2 regions of the Craurococcus roseus genome follow, and region 1 is predicted to be linked to the other one. Evidence: riboswitches for the same ligand, from Rfam matches in the RefSeq annotation. Region 1 holds a riboswitch; the other holds the start of a gene.
What was found. Region 1 has a riboswitch for cobalamin ahead of ABD067_RS22870 (TonB-dependent receptor plug domain-containing protein). Riboswitches for the same ligand answer to the same signal wherever they lie in the genome.
Positions count from the first base shown of each region.

Region 2: another riboswitch for cobalamin. It lies ahead of metE (5-methyltetrahydropteroyltriglutamate--homocysteine S-methyltransferase); the one in region 1 lies ahead of ABD067_RS22870 (TonB-dependent receptor plug domain-containing protein).

Region 1 covers NZ_BAAAFZ010000084.1:153-7,552, forward strand. The annotation lists partial or broken gene ABD067_RS22850 (energy transducer TonB) at 1-242, shown strand, start outside; gene ABD067_RS22855 (cob(I)yrinic acid a,c-diamide adenosyltransferase) at 259-816, shown strand; gene ABD067_RS22860 (lipid kinase) at 816-1,766, shown strand; gene ABD067_RS22865 (YnfA family protein) at 1,738-2,064, opposite strand; gene ABD067_RS22870 (TonB-dependent receptor plug domain-containing protein) at 2,093-4,036, opposite strand; cobalamin riboswitch at 4,204-4,444, opposite strand; gene ABD067_RS22875 (exopolysaccharide biosynthesis protein) at 4,452-5,108, opposite strand; gene ABD067_RS22880 (enoyl-CoA hydratase) at 5,289-6,083, opposite strand; gene ABD067_RS22885 (CaiB/BaiF CoA transferase family protein) at 6,092-7,315, opposite strand.
Region 2 covers NZ_BAAAFZ010000005.1:4,058-11,457, forward strand. The annotation lists gene metE (5-methyltetrahydropteroyltriglutamate--homocysteine S-methyltransferase) at 1-2,161, opposite strand, end outside; cobalamin riboswitch at 2,244-2,474, opposite strand; gene ABD067_RS01140 (TRAP transporter substrate-binding protein) at 2,500-3,606, opposite strand; gene ABD067_RS01145 (MOSC domain-containing protein) at 3,776-4,261, shown strand; gene ABD067_RS01150 (PDR/VanB family oxidoreductase) at 4,258-5,196, shown strand; gene ABD067_RS01155 (helix-turn-helix domain-containing protein) at 5,193-5,873, shown strand; gene ABD067_RS01160 (PaaI family thioesterase) at 5,870-6,325, shown strand; gene ABD067_RS01165 (CaiB/BaiF CoA transferase family protein) at 6,322-7,400, opposite strand, start outside.

The sequences.
Region 1 (7,400 bases):
CGGAGCCCGAATATCCGCTCCTCAACCGGCAGCGCGGCGATCAAGGTGTCGTCACCGTGCTGCTGCGCATATCCCAGACCGGGCAGGTGACAGAGGTGGACGTCGTCGCCACCTCCGGGCATCCGGCGCTGGACGACTCCGCGCGACGAACCGTGCAGCGCTGGCGCTTCCGCCCCGCCACGCGGGACGGCGTGCCGATCGCCGGCAGCATCCGCACGTCCGTCCACTTCCGGCTGCGATGAGATGGGGGAGAACGCCTTGGTGAAGCTCGACGTGATCACCACGCGGGGCGGCGACGGCGGGGAAACCTCGCTCGGGGACGGCGCGCGCGTCCGCAAGGACGCCCCGCGGATCGAGGCCATCGGCGCGGTGGACGAGGCGAACGCCGCCATCGGCATGCTCCGCCTCCACACGGAGGGCGCGGACGACGCGCTGCTCGCCCGGGTCCAGAACGGGCTGTTCGACCTTGGCGCCGACCTTTGCGTGCCGGGGCAGGGCGGCGACGCGCGGCTCAGGCTCGGCGCCGGCCACGTCGCCGCCCTCGATTCGGCGACCGCGACGATCAACGAAGGGCTGCCGCCCCTCACCAGCTTCGTCCTGCCCGGCGGCACGCCGGCCGCGGCCGCGGCGCACCTGGCGCGCACGGTGGCGCGCCGGGCGGAGCGCGCCGTCGTCCACCTCGCGGCGGAGGAGCCGGTCAACCCCGAGGTGGTGCGCTACCTCAACCGCCTGTCCGACCTGCTCTTCGTTCTGTCGCGGCGCTTGAACGGCGGCGGCGCCGGCGACGTGCTGTGGACGCCGGGGAGCGGCGCCTGATGACCGACGCAGCGGCGGCGGCACGGGCCGAAGCGGCCGCGGGGGTGGCCGGCCGCGCGCTCCTGCTGGCCAACCCCCGCAGCCGCAGCGGCGGCGACCCGGACACGGTGGCGGGCCTGCTGCGCGACGCCGGCCTCAACCCGCTCTGCCCGGACCTGTCCAAGCCCGGCGGCACCGCCGACCTCATCCGCGCCCACGCGGCCGAGGTGGACCGCGTGGTGCTGGCCGGCGGCGACGGCACCATGAACGCCGCCGCGCCGGCGCTGCTGGAAACGGGCCTGCCCTTCGCCATCATCCCCCTCGGCACCGGGAACGATCTCGCGCGCACCCTCGGCATCCCCGAGGACCCGGCGGAAGCGGCGCGGATCGCCGCGACCGGGCGGCTGCGCGAGATCGACGTCGGCCTCGCCAACGACGTGCCGTTCTTCAACGTCGCGTCCCTCGGCTTCGGCGTGGACCTCACCCGGGCGCTCACCGGCGACGCCAAGCGCCGCTGGGGCAAGCTCGGCTACGCCGTCGCCGGGGTGCGGGTGCTGGCGCGGATGCGGCCCTTCTCGGCGGCGATCCGCTGCGGCGACACGGTGGTCCGCAGCCGCACCGTCCACGTCGCGGTGGGCAACGGCCGGCACTACGGCGGCGGCATGACGGTGGGCGAGCGCTCGGAGATCGACGACGGCAGGCTCGACGTGTTCAGCCTGGAGGTCGGGGGCGTCTGGAGCCTGCTCCGCCTGCTGCCGTCGCTCCGCCGCGGCGACCACGGGCGCTGGCACGAGGTGCTGACCGTCGAAGGGTCGGAGGTCGAGATCCGCACCCGCCGCCGCCGCTCCGTCAACACGGACGGCGAGATCACCACCCGCACGCCCGTCGTGTTCCGCGTCCTGCACCGCGCCGTGCGGGTCCATGTGCCCGAGTCCGAGGCCGTCAGCGAGACGACGCCCCCGCCAGGATGACGCCGGCGCCGAGCAGGCAGAGCGCCGCGCCCGCGAGGTCGGTCGCGGCCGGCGCCTGGCCCTCCACGGCCCAGAGCCAGAACAGCGACGCCGCGATGTACACGCCGCCATAGGCTGCGAAGGCGCGCCCGGCCGCGTCCGCTTCCGCCAAGGTCAGCAGGGCCGCGAACAGCGCGAGGCTCGCCAGGCCCGCCAGCAGCCACCACGCCGGGGCGCCGTTCCGCGCCCAGGCCCAGAAGGCGAAGCAGCCGGCGATCTCGGCCAGGGCGGCGCCGGCGAAGGCGAGCGCGGAGGTCATCCCGCGCCCGCCCGTAGCACCGGCCGGGTCACAAGGCGAAGCGCGTGCCCACCAGCACGCTCCGGCCGGGTGTGGCGAAGCCGTTCGCCGGCTCGAAGCGGCTGTTGCCGAGATTCCGCGCTTCCAGGAACAGCGCCGCTTGGTCGAAGGCCTGCCACGTCGCGGTCAGGTTCACCACCGTCCCCGGCGGGTTGCTGCGCTGGTAAGGGAAGGGCACGCCCTGGTCGTTGTAGCTGGCGAAGGCGCCTTCCGGGCTGCGGCCGGTGAAGAGCACGGTCGGCGCGATCACCACCTTGGACGCCGGCCGCACCCGCGCCGTGACGCTGACCACGTGCTCCGGCCGGCGGGGCAAGCGTCGGCCAGTTTCGGCGTCGAAGGCGCCGGTGACGGTCCAGGCCGTCGTCGCCTCGAACCACGCGGCTGGGCGGAGCGTCAGTCCCAGCTCGACGCCCTGGATCCGCGCCCGGTCCACGTTCTCCAGCGTGTCGAAGCCGGCGTTGAAGTTGATCAGGTCGCGGATGCGGCTGCGGAAGTAGGTGGCGGAAGTGGTGGCGAAGGCCGGCCGCCCGAAGGCGGGGAGGTCGGTTTCGACGCCCGCCTCCCAGCCGATGGAGCGCTCCGGCCGCAGGTCCGGGTTGCCGCGGAAGAAGTCGCCGATGATCCCGAAGCGCTGGAACAGCGACGGCGCGGCGAAGCCGGTGCCGCCCGAGGCGCGCAGCCGCGAACGCAACTCCGGCAACGCCAACGCCGCGCCCAACCGCCAGGTGGTCTCGTCCGTGAAGCCGGTGGTGGCGTCGTGGCGCAGCCCGGCCGTGAGGTCGAGCCGCTCCCCCAGCCGGTATTGCAGGGTGGCGTATCCGGCGGTGGTGCGCTGCGTCGCGTCCACAGTGGTGCGGAAGAAGGGCGAGCCGCTGGCGCTCCGCGCTTCCTCGAAGGCGTGGGTGACGCCGAACCCGAGCGCGCCGTCCGTCAAAACGCCCACGGCCGGCAAGCGCACCGTGTTGCCCCAGTCGAGCGTGGTGCGCGTGCCGCGGTACAGGTCGTCGGCCGTGGAAGCGCTGAGCGAGTCGGGCAGGTTGACGTAGCGCCGCCGGTCCTCCGTCGCCGCGAGGCGCAGGCCCGTGGTCCATGCCCCGCCGAACAGCCGCGTTTCGCCGCGCACCTGCCCGTACCAGCGCCGGTCCTCCCCGGAGTAGTTCGGGTCGTCGCGCGGCACGTCGTCCAGGCCGAGGTTGTTCTGCCGCCAGCGCAGCAAGCCCTCGATGCGCGTGCCCTCCGCCGGCGTCCACCCGAGGCGCGCGGTGGTGAACACGCCGCGGAAGCCGTCGCGCTCGCCGGTGTCCGGCAGGCGCTGCGCGATGGCGTTGAAGCCCCTGGTCGAGAAGGACTGGGCGGACAGCAGGTAGTCGAAAGCGCCCACCGTGCCCGTCGCGCCTGCGCCCGCGCGCAGGGTGCGCTGCGTGCCGCCGGCCAGCTCGCCGTAGGGCGCGAAGGCGCGGCCGGGCGGCGCCCGGCGGGTGACGAGGTTGACCACGCCGCCCAGCGCCGCCGAGCCGTACAGCGCGGAAGCCGGGCCGCGCAGCACCTCGATGCGCTCCACGTCGAACAGCAGCTCGTTGCCGAAGTTGAAAGCGGCGTTCGGCTCCGAGGGGTCGGTCAGCGGCACCCCGTCCAGCAGCACGAGGACGTGCCGGCTGTTGGTGCCGCGCAGGAAGGTGCTGGCCTGTTGCCCCGGGCCGCCGAGTTGGGCGACGCGCAGGCCGGGAACGGCGGTCAGCGCCTCGGTGAGCGTTTGGTAGCCGCGCTCCTCGATCTCGCGGCGGGTCAGAACCGTGATGGAGGCCGGGACCCGCTCTTGCGGGGTCGGGACGCGAGTGCCGGTGACGATGGTGTCAGGGACGGCTTCCTGCGCGGGGGCGGCGGACGGCAAGGCGGAAAGGCCGCACAAAAGGGCGGCGGACAGGCGGCGCATCGGGAACTCCGTGCGGGGGTGACGACACGCCCCGCGCCGGAGAATCGCCCGGCGCGGGACAAGCGGGCGTCGTCCTCGCATGCGGCGCCGCGGCCGTTCTCCAGGATGGTCCCTGGAGCGGCCGCGCCGATGGGTCCGTTGCGCCGGTTCACCCCGCCCGGCACGCGCGAGACGTCTCTGCGCCGGCCGGTCTCCTGGCTCGCGGATCGAACGCCCGGGGCCCCGCCTTCTCGCGCCGAAACTGCCGGGGCAGGGGCGGCGCAATGGCGCGTGGGGCCGGGCTCTCCGCTTACAGTTGCGGGGGCAGCCGCGGACTGGCCTCGGCGCCGGCCGCAGTCGCGGCCGCCGCTCCGGTTTCGCGCGTTCCCGTTTCAGCCCTTGCGGGCCACCGGCGCATGGAGGGCGTGTAGCAGGCTCAGAACACCCAGCCCAGGGCCTTCACGCCGATCCAGCCGATCGCCGCCAGGATGAACGTGGCGAAGGCGCAGCCCGCGACGGTCACGGCCATGCCGATGCCCACCGTCCGGCTGTCGTGCTCCACCAGGCCGAGCGCCATGATGATGTTGCCGAAGGCCGGCGGGCCGTTGGTGCCCGGCCCCGGCAGGATCAGCATCAGCGCGACATAGGCCGTCAGCCACCCGAAGAGGCGTTCGCCGATGGGGGACAGGAAGAAGCCGGGGCGCGGCTTCACGTACTGCTCGACCTGCCGAAGCCATTTGGAGGAGGCGCCGGACAGGCGCAGAAGGTCCGAGCGCCGGATGGCGCGGCGGGCGATGAAGGCCGGCAGCTTCGGCACCCGCCGGCCCAAGCCCATCTGCACGCCGAGGATCAGCATCGGGAGGCCGAACACCGACGCCATCAAGGGCAGCAGGGACGGGAGGCAGAGCAGCAGGATCAGGAGGCCGAAAGCGCGGTCGCCGAAGGCTTCCGCCATCTCCCCCAGGGTGATCTCCTCGCCGGGGCAGCGGAGCGCGACCTCGGCGACGATGCGCGAAATCGGCGGGCCGGCGTCGTGGTGGTGGCCGCCCCCGCGCGTCGCCGCGCCCAGCGCAGCCTCCAGATTACCGTCCATTCCCGCCCATCGAACCCTTCATCCCAGTGCCGGCGCACTGGCGCCCGGCGAAGCCCTCCGCCGCCGCGTCTCTTTGCGGACCCGGTACGGCACGGCGATCCTAAGCGATTTCCGCCGCCGGTACAGTGGATTTCCCCGAGGATGCCGTCCCGGAGGGGGGCCAGCACCATATGGGTGACATCAAGCGCCGTTGAACACGGGCCGGCGCTTTTCCATGAAGGCGCGACGGCCTTCGCGGTAGTCGGCGCTGTTGAAGCAGGCCGCCATGGCGTCGCGCAAGGTCGCCATGTCGCGGTCCTCCCGGTCCCGCAGCACGGCCTTCACCGTCAGCTTGTTGGTGGAGAGCGAGAGCGGCGCGTTGGCCGCCATGGTGGCCGCGAGCTTGGCCACGGCGCCCTCCAGCTCCGCCGCCGGCACCACCCGGTTCACCAAGCCGATGCGCTCCGCCTCGGCGGCGGGAAAGCGGTCGCCGGTCATGAGGATCATGTGGGCGTGCGCCGGCCCCACGAGGTCCACCAGCGCCCGCACCATGTCGAAGCCGTAGGCGATGCCGAGCTTGGCCGCCGGGATGCCGAACTGGCTGTCGTCGGAGGCGACGCGGATGTCGGCCGACATGGCGATGCCGAGGCCGCCCCCCATGCAGAAGCCGCGGATCTGGGCGACCACGGGCTTGCGGAAGGCGGCGAGCTTGGCGCGGCCGGCGCTGGTCAGCCGGTCGTACTCCCGCTGCGCGTCGGCGTCGGCCCGGTTCTTCTCGAACTGGCTGATGTCGGCACCGGAGACGAAGGCCTTGTCGCCCGCTCCCTGGAGCACGACGCAGCGCACCGCCCCGTCCTCGGCGAAGCGGTCGAGCGCCTCGCCCATGCCGGCCCACATGTCCACCGACATGGCGTTGCGCTTCTCGGGCTGGTTGAACACCACCCGGCCGACCCCGTCCTCGACGCCGGCCAGGATCTTGCCCCCGGCGAGTTCCATCGGTGCCGTCATTCCCCGCCCAGCGCCCCCTTGGCCTTCAAACCCTCGATTTCCGCGGCCGAAAGCCCGGCTTCGGCCAGTATCTCCTCGCCGTGCTCGCCCAGGTCCGGAACGTCGCGGTAGACGCCGGTTTCCAACCCCTCGACGTTCAATGGGCTGGCGACCACACGCGTGTCCCCGCGCCGGCGGTGCCGGATCGGCATGGCCATTTCCAGGTGCCGTACCTGCGGATCGGCGAAGACCTCGGCGATGTCGTTCACCGGGCCGCAGGGGATGCCGGCTTCCTCCAGGGTGGCGATCCACCACTCGGACGGCTTGGTGCGCGTCACTTCCGAAATGGCGGCGTTGACCCGGGCGCGGTCCTTGGAGCGGCCGGCCGCAGTCTGCCACTCCGGCACCCGCATCCAGTCTTCGCGCCCGGCGGCGCGGCAGAACGCCTCCCACAGCTTGGGCGAGGAGGCGGCGATGTTGATCGGCTTGTCCGCGGTCGGGAACACGCCCATGGGGATGTTCACCGGGTGGTCGTTCCCGGCCTGCCCGGCGACCTCGCCGTCCATCAGGTAGCGGCTGGCCTGGAAGTCCAGCATGAACACCTGGGATTCCAGCAGCGAGGTGTGGACGTAGCCGCCGCGCCCCGTCCGCTCCCGGTCGTAGAGCTTCATCATCACGCCGAGCGCCAGCAGGTTGCCCGCCGTCAGGTCGTCGATCGGTATGCCGACGCGCATCGGCCCGCGGCCCGGCTCGCCGGTGATGCTCATCAACCCGCCCATGCCCTGCGCGATCTGGTCCACCCCGCCGCGCTTGGCGTAGGGTCCGGTCTGCCCGAAGCCGGAGATGGAGGCGTAGACCAGCCGCGGGTTGAGGTCCTTCAGATCCTCGTAGGCGATCTTCAGCCGGTGCTTGACCTGCACCCGCATGTTCTCGACCAGCACGTCGGCGGTCGCGGCGAGCTTCAGGAAGGCCGCGTGCCCGTCCGGGTGCTTGAGGTCGAGCGCGATCGAACGCTTGTTGCGGTGCAGGTTGACGCTGTCGAAGCCGTCGCGCGGGCCGCCCAGCCCGTCCGTGGAGCGCGGCGGCTCCACCCGGATGATGTCGGCGCCCCAGTCCGCCAAGTGCCGCACGCAGGTCGGCCCGGCGCGGGCGAGCGTCAGGTCCAGCACGCGCAGGCCGGCTAGGGGCAAACTGGTCGTCTCGGCGCTGCTGGGCTTCGCGTCCGCGGCGCTGTCGGGCATCGGCGTCCTCCGTTTCCGGGCGAGACTAAGGCGGGGCGCCGCGGCCCCGCTAGGGGCGACAGGGATTCGAGGGCCGTGTCCCGCC
Region 2 (7,400 bases), on a different contig from region 1:
CGGCCATTTCCTCCGCGCCCGGCACGCGCGGGCTGTGGATGTCCCACACGCCCGGCCCGATCCCGTTCGGGTAGGAAAAGGCGGCGAAGGCTTCCAGCAGCTCCATCCGGCTGCGCGCGGTTTCGATGGAGATCACGTCGGCGTCCATGGCCGCGACCGCGTCCATGATGTCGTTGAACTCGCTGTAGCACATGTGGGTGTGGATCTGCGTTTCGTCCCGCACCCCGGCCGAGGCGAGGCGGAAGCACGCCACCGCCCAGCGCAGGTACTCCGGGCGGTCGCCCTCCCGCAGCGGCAAGCCCTCGCGGAAGGCCGGCTCGTCGATCTGCACGACGGGGATGCCGGCCGCTTCCAGGTCCAGCACCTCGTCGCGGATGGAGAGCGCGATCTGCCGGCACACCGCCTCGCGCGGCAGGTCGTCGCGCACGAAGGACCATTGCAGCATGGTCACCGGCCCGGTGAGCATTCCCTTCATCGGGCGCTTGGTGAGCGATTGCGCGAAGGCGCTCCACCGCACCGTCATCGGCGCCGGCCGCGACACGTCGCGCCAGATGATGGGCGGCGCCACGCAGCGGCTGCCGTAGGATTGCACCCAGCCGTGCTTGGTGAAGGCGTAGCCGTCCAACCGCTCGCCGAAGTACTTGACCATGTCGTTGCGTTCGAACTCGCCGTGGACCGGCACGTCCACGCCGACCTCGTCCTGCCAGCGCACCGCCTCCGCGGTCAGCCGCTCGATGCCCGCCTCGTATTCGGCCGAGGCGATCTCGCCCCGCGCGGCGCGGGCGCGCAATGAGCGCACCTCGGCCGTTTGCGGGAAGGAGCCTATGGTGGTGACCGGCAGGGGCGGCAGGCGCAAACGCTCGCGCTGCTTGGCCGCGCGCCCCGCGTAAGGGCTGCGCCGCCGCTCCATCTCAGGCGTGAGCGCGGCGAGGCGCTCCGCCACGTCCGGGTTCCGCGCCACCGCGTCGGCCCGGTGTTCGGCGACGGCCCTGTCGCTCGCCTCCAGCGCCGGCGCGACGGCCGCCTCGCCCTCGTCCAGGGCGCGGGCCAGCGCCGCCACCTCCGCCAGCTTCTCCTCCGCGAAGGCGAGGCGCCGGCGCAGCGCGGGATCGAGCGCCGTTTCCATCCGCAGGCTGTGCGGCACGTGCAGCAAGGAGCACGACGGCGCCACCATCAGCCGCCGCGACCCGTCCGCGCGCCGCCGCGCCGCGCCCTGCAACCGCTCGAGCACGCCGTGCAGGTCAGTGCGCCACACGTTGCGCCCGTCCACCACGCCGAGGGATAGCCATTGCTCCGCCCGCGCGAGGCCCAACGCGCCGTCGAGTTGCGCCGGGTCGCGCACCAGGTCGAGATGCACGCCCGAGACCGGCAAGGAAAAGGCGAGCGGCAGGTTCTCGCGCAAGCCCCCGAAGTAGGTGGCGAGCAGCAGGTCCAGCCCGGGCGCCGCGTCGGCCAGCGCGCGGAAGGCGGCGGCGTAGGCGTCGCCCGCGCCCGCCGGCAGATCCGTGGCGAGGCAGGGCTCGTCCACCTGCACCCAGGCCGCGCCCGCCTCCGCCATGCCGCGCAGCGCGTCCGCGTAGGCGGGCAGCAGCGCCGGCAGCAGGTCGAGCGGCTTGGTCCCGTCCTCGCCCTTGGACAGCAGCAGGAACGACACCGGCCCGAGCAGCACCGGCCGCGTGCGGCACCCGCTCGCCAGCCCTTCCCGCACCGCCTCGGCCCAGCGGTTGCGCGCCAGGCGGAAGCGCGTCGCGGCGGACAGGCGCGGCACCAGATAGTGGTAGTTGGTGTCGAACCACTTGGTCATCTCCAGCGCCGTCGCGGTGCCGCCGGAGCAGCCGCAGCCCCCGCCGCGACCGCCGCGCGCGAGCAGGAACAGCGTGGACAGGGAGACCGGCCCCTCGCCGTCCCAGCCGTAGCCCGGCGGCACGGCGCCAAACGCGCAAGCGGTTTCCAGCACGTGGTCGTAGAGGGCGAAGTCGCCCGAGGGCAGGTGCCCGATGCCCGCGCCCTGCTGCACGGCGCGGCCGTTGGCGCGCAACGCGGCGGCGCCGCGGAGCAGTTCGTCTTCGGAGCTTTTGCCGGCCCAAAAGGCTTCGAGCGCGGTCTTGAGTTCCCGGCGCGGCCCGATGCGCGGGTAGCCGAGGTTGGCGGCGATGGTCATCGCATACAGTCTCCGCCACCGGTGCGCCCAGCCCGGCGGAAGGGATGGCGGCGCCGCCCGCGGCCCGCCCTCGGCGGAGCACGGAAGGTCGCCGGCGCCGGCAGGTCTCCTGGCTCGCGGGTCGCCGCCGCCGGCCCGCCTTCCCGCGCGGGCGTCTCCGCCGCGCAGTGGCCCGCCCCGTTCGTCACGAGGCGGATGGGCCGGCGGCTCTCCGCCGACAGTTGCTGGGGCAGCCGCCGACTTGCGAGGCGAGCCCCGCGCACGGCGTTCCCTTTTCACCCGCCCGCGCGGGACCAACGCGACATAAGCATATCTTTATGCCTCGCCGACAGCAAGCCTCAGCGCGCCGCGACGGAGGCCCGACGCAACCGCAGCATCATGGTGTCGAACGCGTAGTCCAACACTTGGTGGTAGCCGTAGTGGCGGTCGCGGAACGCCGTCTGGCTCTCCAGCAACTCCTTGAAGCGCGGATTCGCCGCCGCCTGCTCAGCCAGCACCTCCTGCGTCGCCCGGTAGAGCGCTTCCAGCACGTCGTTCGGGAACTGCCGGAGTTGCACTCCTTGCGCCACCAGCCCGTACAGCGCCTCCACGTTCTTCCAGTCGTACTGCGCCAACATCCAGGTGGCCGCGGCGGTGCAAGCGCCCTCCAGCGCGGCGCGGTAGGCGCGCGGCAGTTCGCTCCACTTCTGGAGGTTCACCAGGCTGTGGAACACCGCCCCGCCCTCGCCCCAGCCGGGGTAGTAGTAGTTCCGCGCCACCTTGTTGAAGCCGAGCTTCGCGTCGTCGTAGGGCCCGATGTACTCGACGCCGTCGATCGTGCCCCGCTCCAGCGCCGGGTAGATGTCGCCCGGCGCGATCTGCTGCGGCACCACGCCGAGCTTCGCCATCACGTTGCCCGCCAGCCCCGCGACGCGGAACTTCAGCCCGCGAAGGTCCTCGACGCCCTTGATCTCCTTCCGCAGCCACCCGCCCATCTGGTTGCCGGTGTTGCCGCAGGGAAGGGCGTGGATGCCGAAGCCGCGGTAGACGCCGTTCAGCATCTCGTTGCCGCCGCCGTGGAAGAACCAGGCGTGCTGCTGGCGCACGTTCAGCATGAAGGGCACGGTGGTCGAGAAGGCGAGCGCGCTGTCCTTGCCGGTGAAGAACAGCCCGCCGGTGTGCGCCATCTCCACGCTGCCGGCCGAGACCGCGTCCATCGCCTGCAAGGCCGGCACGATTTCGCCCGCCGGGAAGGGCTGGATGCGGAACCGCCCGTCCGTCATCTCGGACACCAGCCGGCACACGTACTCGCTGGTGCCGTAGGTGATGTCGAGCGTGCGCGGGAAGGAGCTGGTCAGGCGCCAGCGGACCTCTGGCTGCGTTTGGGCGACGGCGGGCGCGGCGAGCGCGGCCGGCCCCGCGGCGAGCCCGGCGGCGGTGGCGAGGATGGTGCGGCGACGCTGCATCTCGTGCCTCCTCTCGGCGGCGGGCCCTGGCCCGGCGCTTGCAACAGCCCGCGTTGCAAGCCGGGTGCCACGCCGGCCGCCGCCGCCGGTGCCCTTGCGGGACGGGCGGCAGGGTGGCATCTAGCTGTCCAATGGGCAACGCGTTGCCCAAACCGGGAGCAACGGGCGCATGGCTGTCACCCCCACCTGGCTCGGCGTCGTCACCCACCTCCACGTCGCGCCGCGCGCCTTCCTGCCCATGCGCGGCATGGAGGAAATCGAACTGGTCGAAGGCCGCGGCATCGTCGGCGACCGCTACATGATCGGCACGGAGCAGGGCTTCTACTCCGACAAGCCGGAGGAAGGCCGCCAGGTCACGCTCTTCGAGGAGGAGGCGCTGGAGTGCATCCGGCGCGACCACAACATCACCATGCTGCCGGAAGAGCACCGCCGGAACGTCACCACCCGCGGCGTGCCGCTGAACCACCTCGTCGGGCGCCGCTTCCACCTGGGCGAATGCCTGCTGGAAGCGACCCGCCTCTCCTTCCCCTGCAAGCACATCGAGGAGATCCTGGAGAAGCCGGTCTTCGAACCCATGATCCACCGCTCCGGCCTCAACTGCCGCATCCTCAAGGGCGGCACGGTGCGCGTGGGCGACGCCGTCCGGCCCGTTTGAAGCACGTCCAGACCGTCGTGCGCGAAGCGGCGCCCGCCGGGCCGGGCGTCCGCCGCCTCGTGCTGGCGGACCCGGACGGCTGGCCGCTGCCCAAGGCCAAGCCCGGCGCGCACATAGACCTATACCTGCCCGGCGGCCTCGTCCGCGCCTACTCGCTCTGCGGCGACCCGGCGCAAGCGGATCGCTACGTGGTGGCCGTGAAGCGCGAGACGGCCGGCCGCGGCGGCTCCGCCTTCGTCCACGACGCGCTGGCCGTGGGCGACGCGCTGGGTGTCTCCCTCCCCCGCTGCACTCTCCCGCTCGCCCCTGACGCCGCGGAGCACGTCTTCGTCGCCGGCGGGATCGGCGTCACGCCCTTCCTGCCGATGGCGCTCGCCGCGGAGCGCGCCGGCACGCCCTGGCGCTTGCACCTCCTGCACCGGGACGCGCCGCCCCTACCCGACGCGCTGGCGCCGCTGGTGGAAACGGGCCGCGCCGTCCTGCACGACACCGCGCGTGCGCCACGTCCCGCGCTCGCCTCGCTGCTCGGCCCTGCCGCGCCCGGCCGCCACGCCTACTGCTGCGGCCCGGCCGGCATGATCGCCGACTTCGAAGCCGCCACCACCGACTGGCCCGCCGGCGCCGCGCACGTGGAGCATTTCGTTCCGCCGCCCCTCGCGCCCGACCCGGCAGCGTGTCCTTTCACCCTGGTCCTCGCGCGCTCCGGCCGGGAAGCCGCGCTGCCCGCCGGCGCCCCCCTGCTGCCCGCCATCCGCGCCCTCGGCGCCGCGGTGGAGGCGAGCTGCGAAGGCGGTATCTGCGGCGCCTGCCGCGTCCGCTGGCTGGAAGGCCCGCCGCTGCACCGCGACCGCGTGCTCTCGCCCGCCGAGCGCGAGCGCGACCTGATGGCCTGCGTCGCCGGCTGCGCCGGCCCGCGCCTGGTGCTCGACCTGTGAGGCGCGCCGCCCGGGAAGGCCGGCCGTGGCCGGACTTGGCGACCGTCGGCCCCCGGACGGGCGCGCGCGGCCCCGCGTCGCGGCCCCGCGCCGAAGGCGGGCCGACGGACGCCGCGGCCTCGGCACCGAACGCCGCCACGGCCATCCTCGGCCCGCAGCTCCGCCGCTTGCGGCTGGAGCGCGGCCTGACCCTGGAAGCGCTGGCGGAAGCGGTGGCGCTCGACAAGGGCTACCTGTCGCGGCTGGAGCGCGGCCGGAAGGCGCCCTCCGTTTCCACGCTGCTCCGCCTCGCCGCCGCCTTGTCCGTGCCCGTGGCGCAACTGCTCGGCGAGGAGCTGGCCGACGACGCCGTGCGCGTGTCCCGCTCCGCGCGCCGCCGGCGCAGCGCCCCGGCGCTCCGGCAGCACGGCGTGGAGGCGCTGACCCGCGGAGACGCCCCGCTCGCCGCCTTCGTCATCCACCTCGGCCCCGATTTCGCCGAGGACGGCCCGCACGAGCACGGGGGGGAGGAGATGCTCTACGTCCTGCATGGCACGGTGGAACTCGCCTTCGCCGACCGCCGCCTTCTGCTGCACGCCGGCGACACGGCCGAGTTCCCAGGCCACCTGCCGCACCGCTTGCGCCGCGTCGGCGCGCCGCCCGCCGCTGTGCTGGTCGCCGTGGCGCGCGCCCAGTGACGGCGGCGCTCGACCCCGCCGCCGAGCGCCGCGTCCGCGAAAGCTTCGCGCGCCAAGGCTTCGTGCTGCACCTCGGCGGGACCATCGAGTCGGTCGCCGCCGGCCGCGTTTCGCTCCGCCTGCCCTTCCGCCCCGAACTGGCGCAGCAGCACGGCTTCTTCCACGCCGGCGCGCTCACCACGCTCGCCGACACCGCCGCCGGGTACGCCGCCTTCACCCTGATGCCGGAAGGCGCCGCCGTGCTGACGGTGGAGTTCAAGGTGAGCCTGCTGCGCCCCGGCCGCGGCGCCGCGGCGGTCGCGTGGGCCGAGGTGCTGAAGCCCGGCCGCACGCTGATGGCGGTGCGCGCCGACGTGTTCTGCGTGGGGGACGGGGGCGCCGAGGAACTGGCCGCCACCATGCTGGCGACCATGATGTGCGTGCGGGACCGCCCGGACGTGCCGGCGGGTTAGCGCCGCCGCGCGCCCACCAGTATCCCCTCCTCCCGCAGCGCCGCGATCTCCGCCTCCGAGAATCCGTGCCGCGCCAGCACCGCTTCCGTGTGCTCGGCGAAGCGCGGCGGGGCGGCGCGGGTGCCGCCGGGCGTGCGGGACAGCTTGATCGGCGTGCCGAGGCCCCGGTAGCCGTCGCCCGTCTCCGTCACCATCTCGCGGTGCGCGGTGTGCGGCGCTGCCAGCGCCTCGTCCACGTGGCGCACCGGGCCGGCGGGCAGGCCGGCGGCCAGCATCCGCCGCGTCAGCTCGTGCCCGTCCTCCTCGGCGAAGCGCCGCTCCAGGATCTCCGTCAGCGCCTCGCGGTTGGTCACGCGGCCGCCGTTGGTGGCGAAGCGCGGGTCGCGCGACACCTCCGGGATGCCGAGGAACTCGCAGAACTTGCGGAACGCCGGTTCGTTGCCCGCGGCCACGAAGATCTCGCAGGTCCGGGTGCGGAATTTGGAATAGGGCGCGAGGTTCGGGTGCGGGTTGCCGGTCGGGTGCGGCCGCTTCCCGTTCAGCAGGTAGTTGGCCGCGTGCGGGTGCAGCAGCGCCATGCCGCAGTCATGGAGCGTCATGTCGCAGAACTGCCCCTCGCCGCTGCGCTCGCGCTCCTGCAAGGCCATCAGGATGGCGATGGCGGAGAACAGCCCGGTGGCGATGTCCACGATCGGGTTGCCGAGCCGCGTCGGCCCGCTGTCCGCCGTGCCGTTGATGGACATCAGGCCCACCATCGCCTGCAACACGGCGTCGTAGCCGGGGAAGCCGCCCTCCGGACCGTCGGCGCCGAAGCCGGACACGCGGCAGTGGATCAGGCGCGGGAAGCGGTCCCGCAACACCTGCTCGTAGCCGAGGCCCCACTTCTCCATGCTGCCCGGCTTGAAGTTCTCCACCAGCACGTCCGCGCCGTCGAGCAGCCGCAGCAGCACCTCCCGCCCCGCCGGCTTCGACAGGTCGAGCCCCACCGAGCGCTTGTTGCGGTTCACGCCGAGGAAGTAGGAGGCGTCGCCGTGCCCGTCGAAGGGCGGCCCCCAGTCGCGCACCTCGTCGCCCT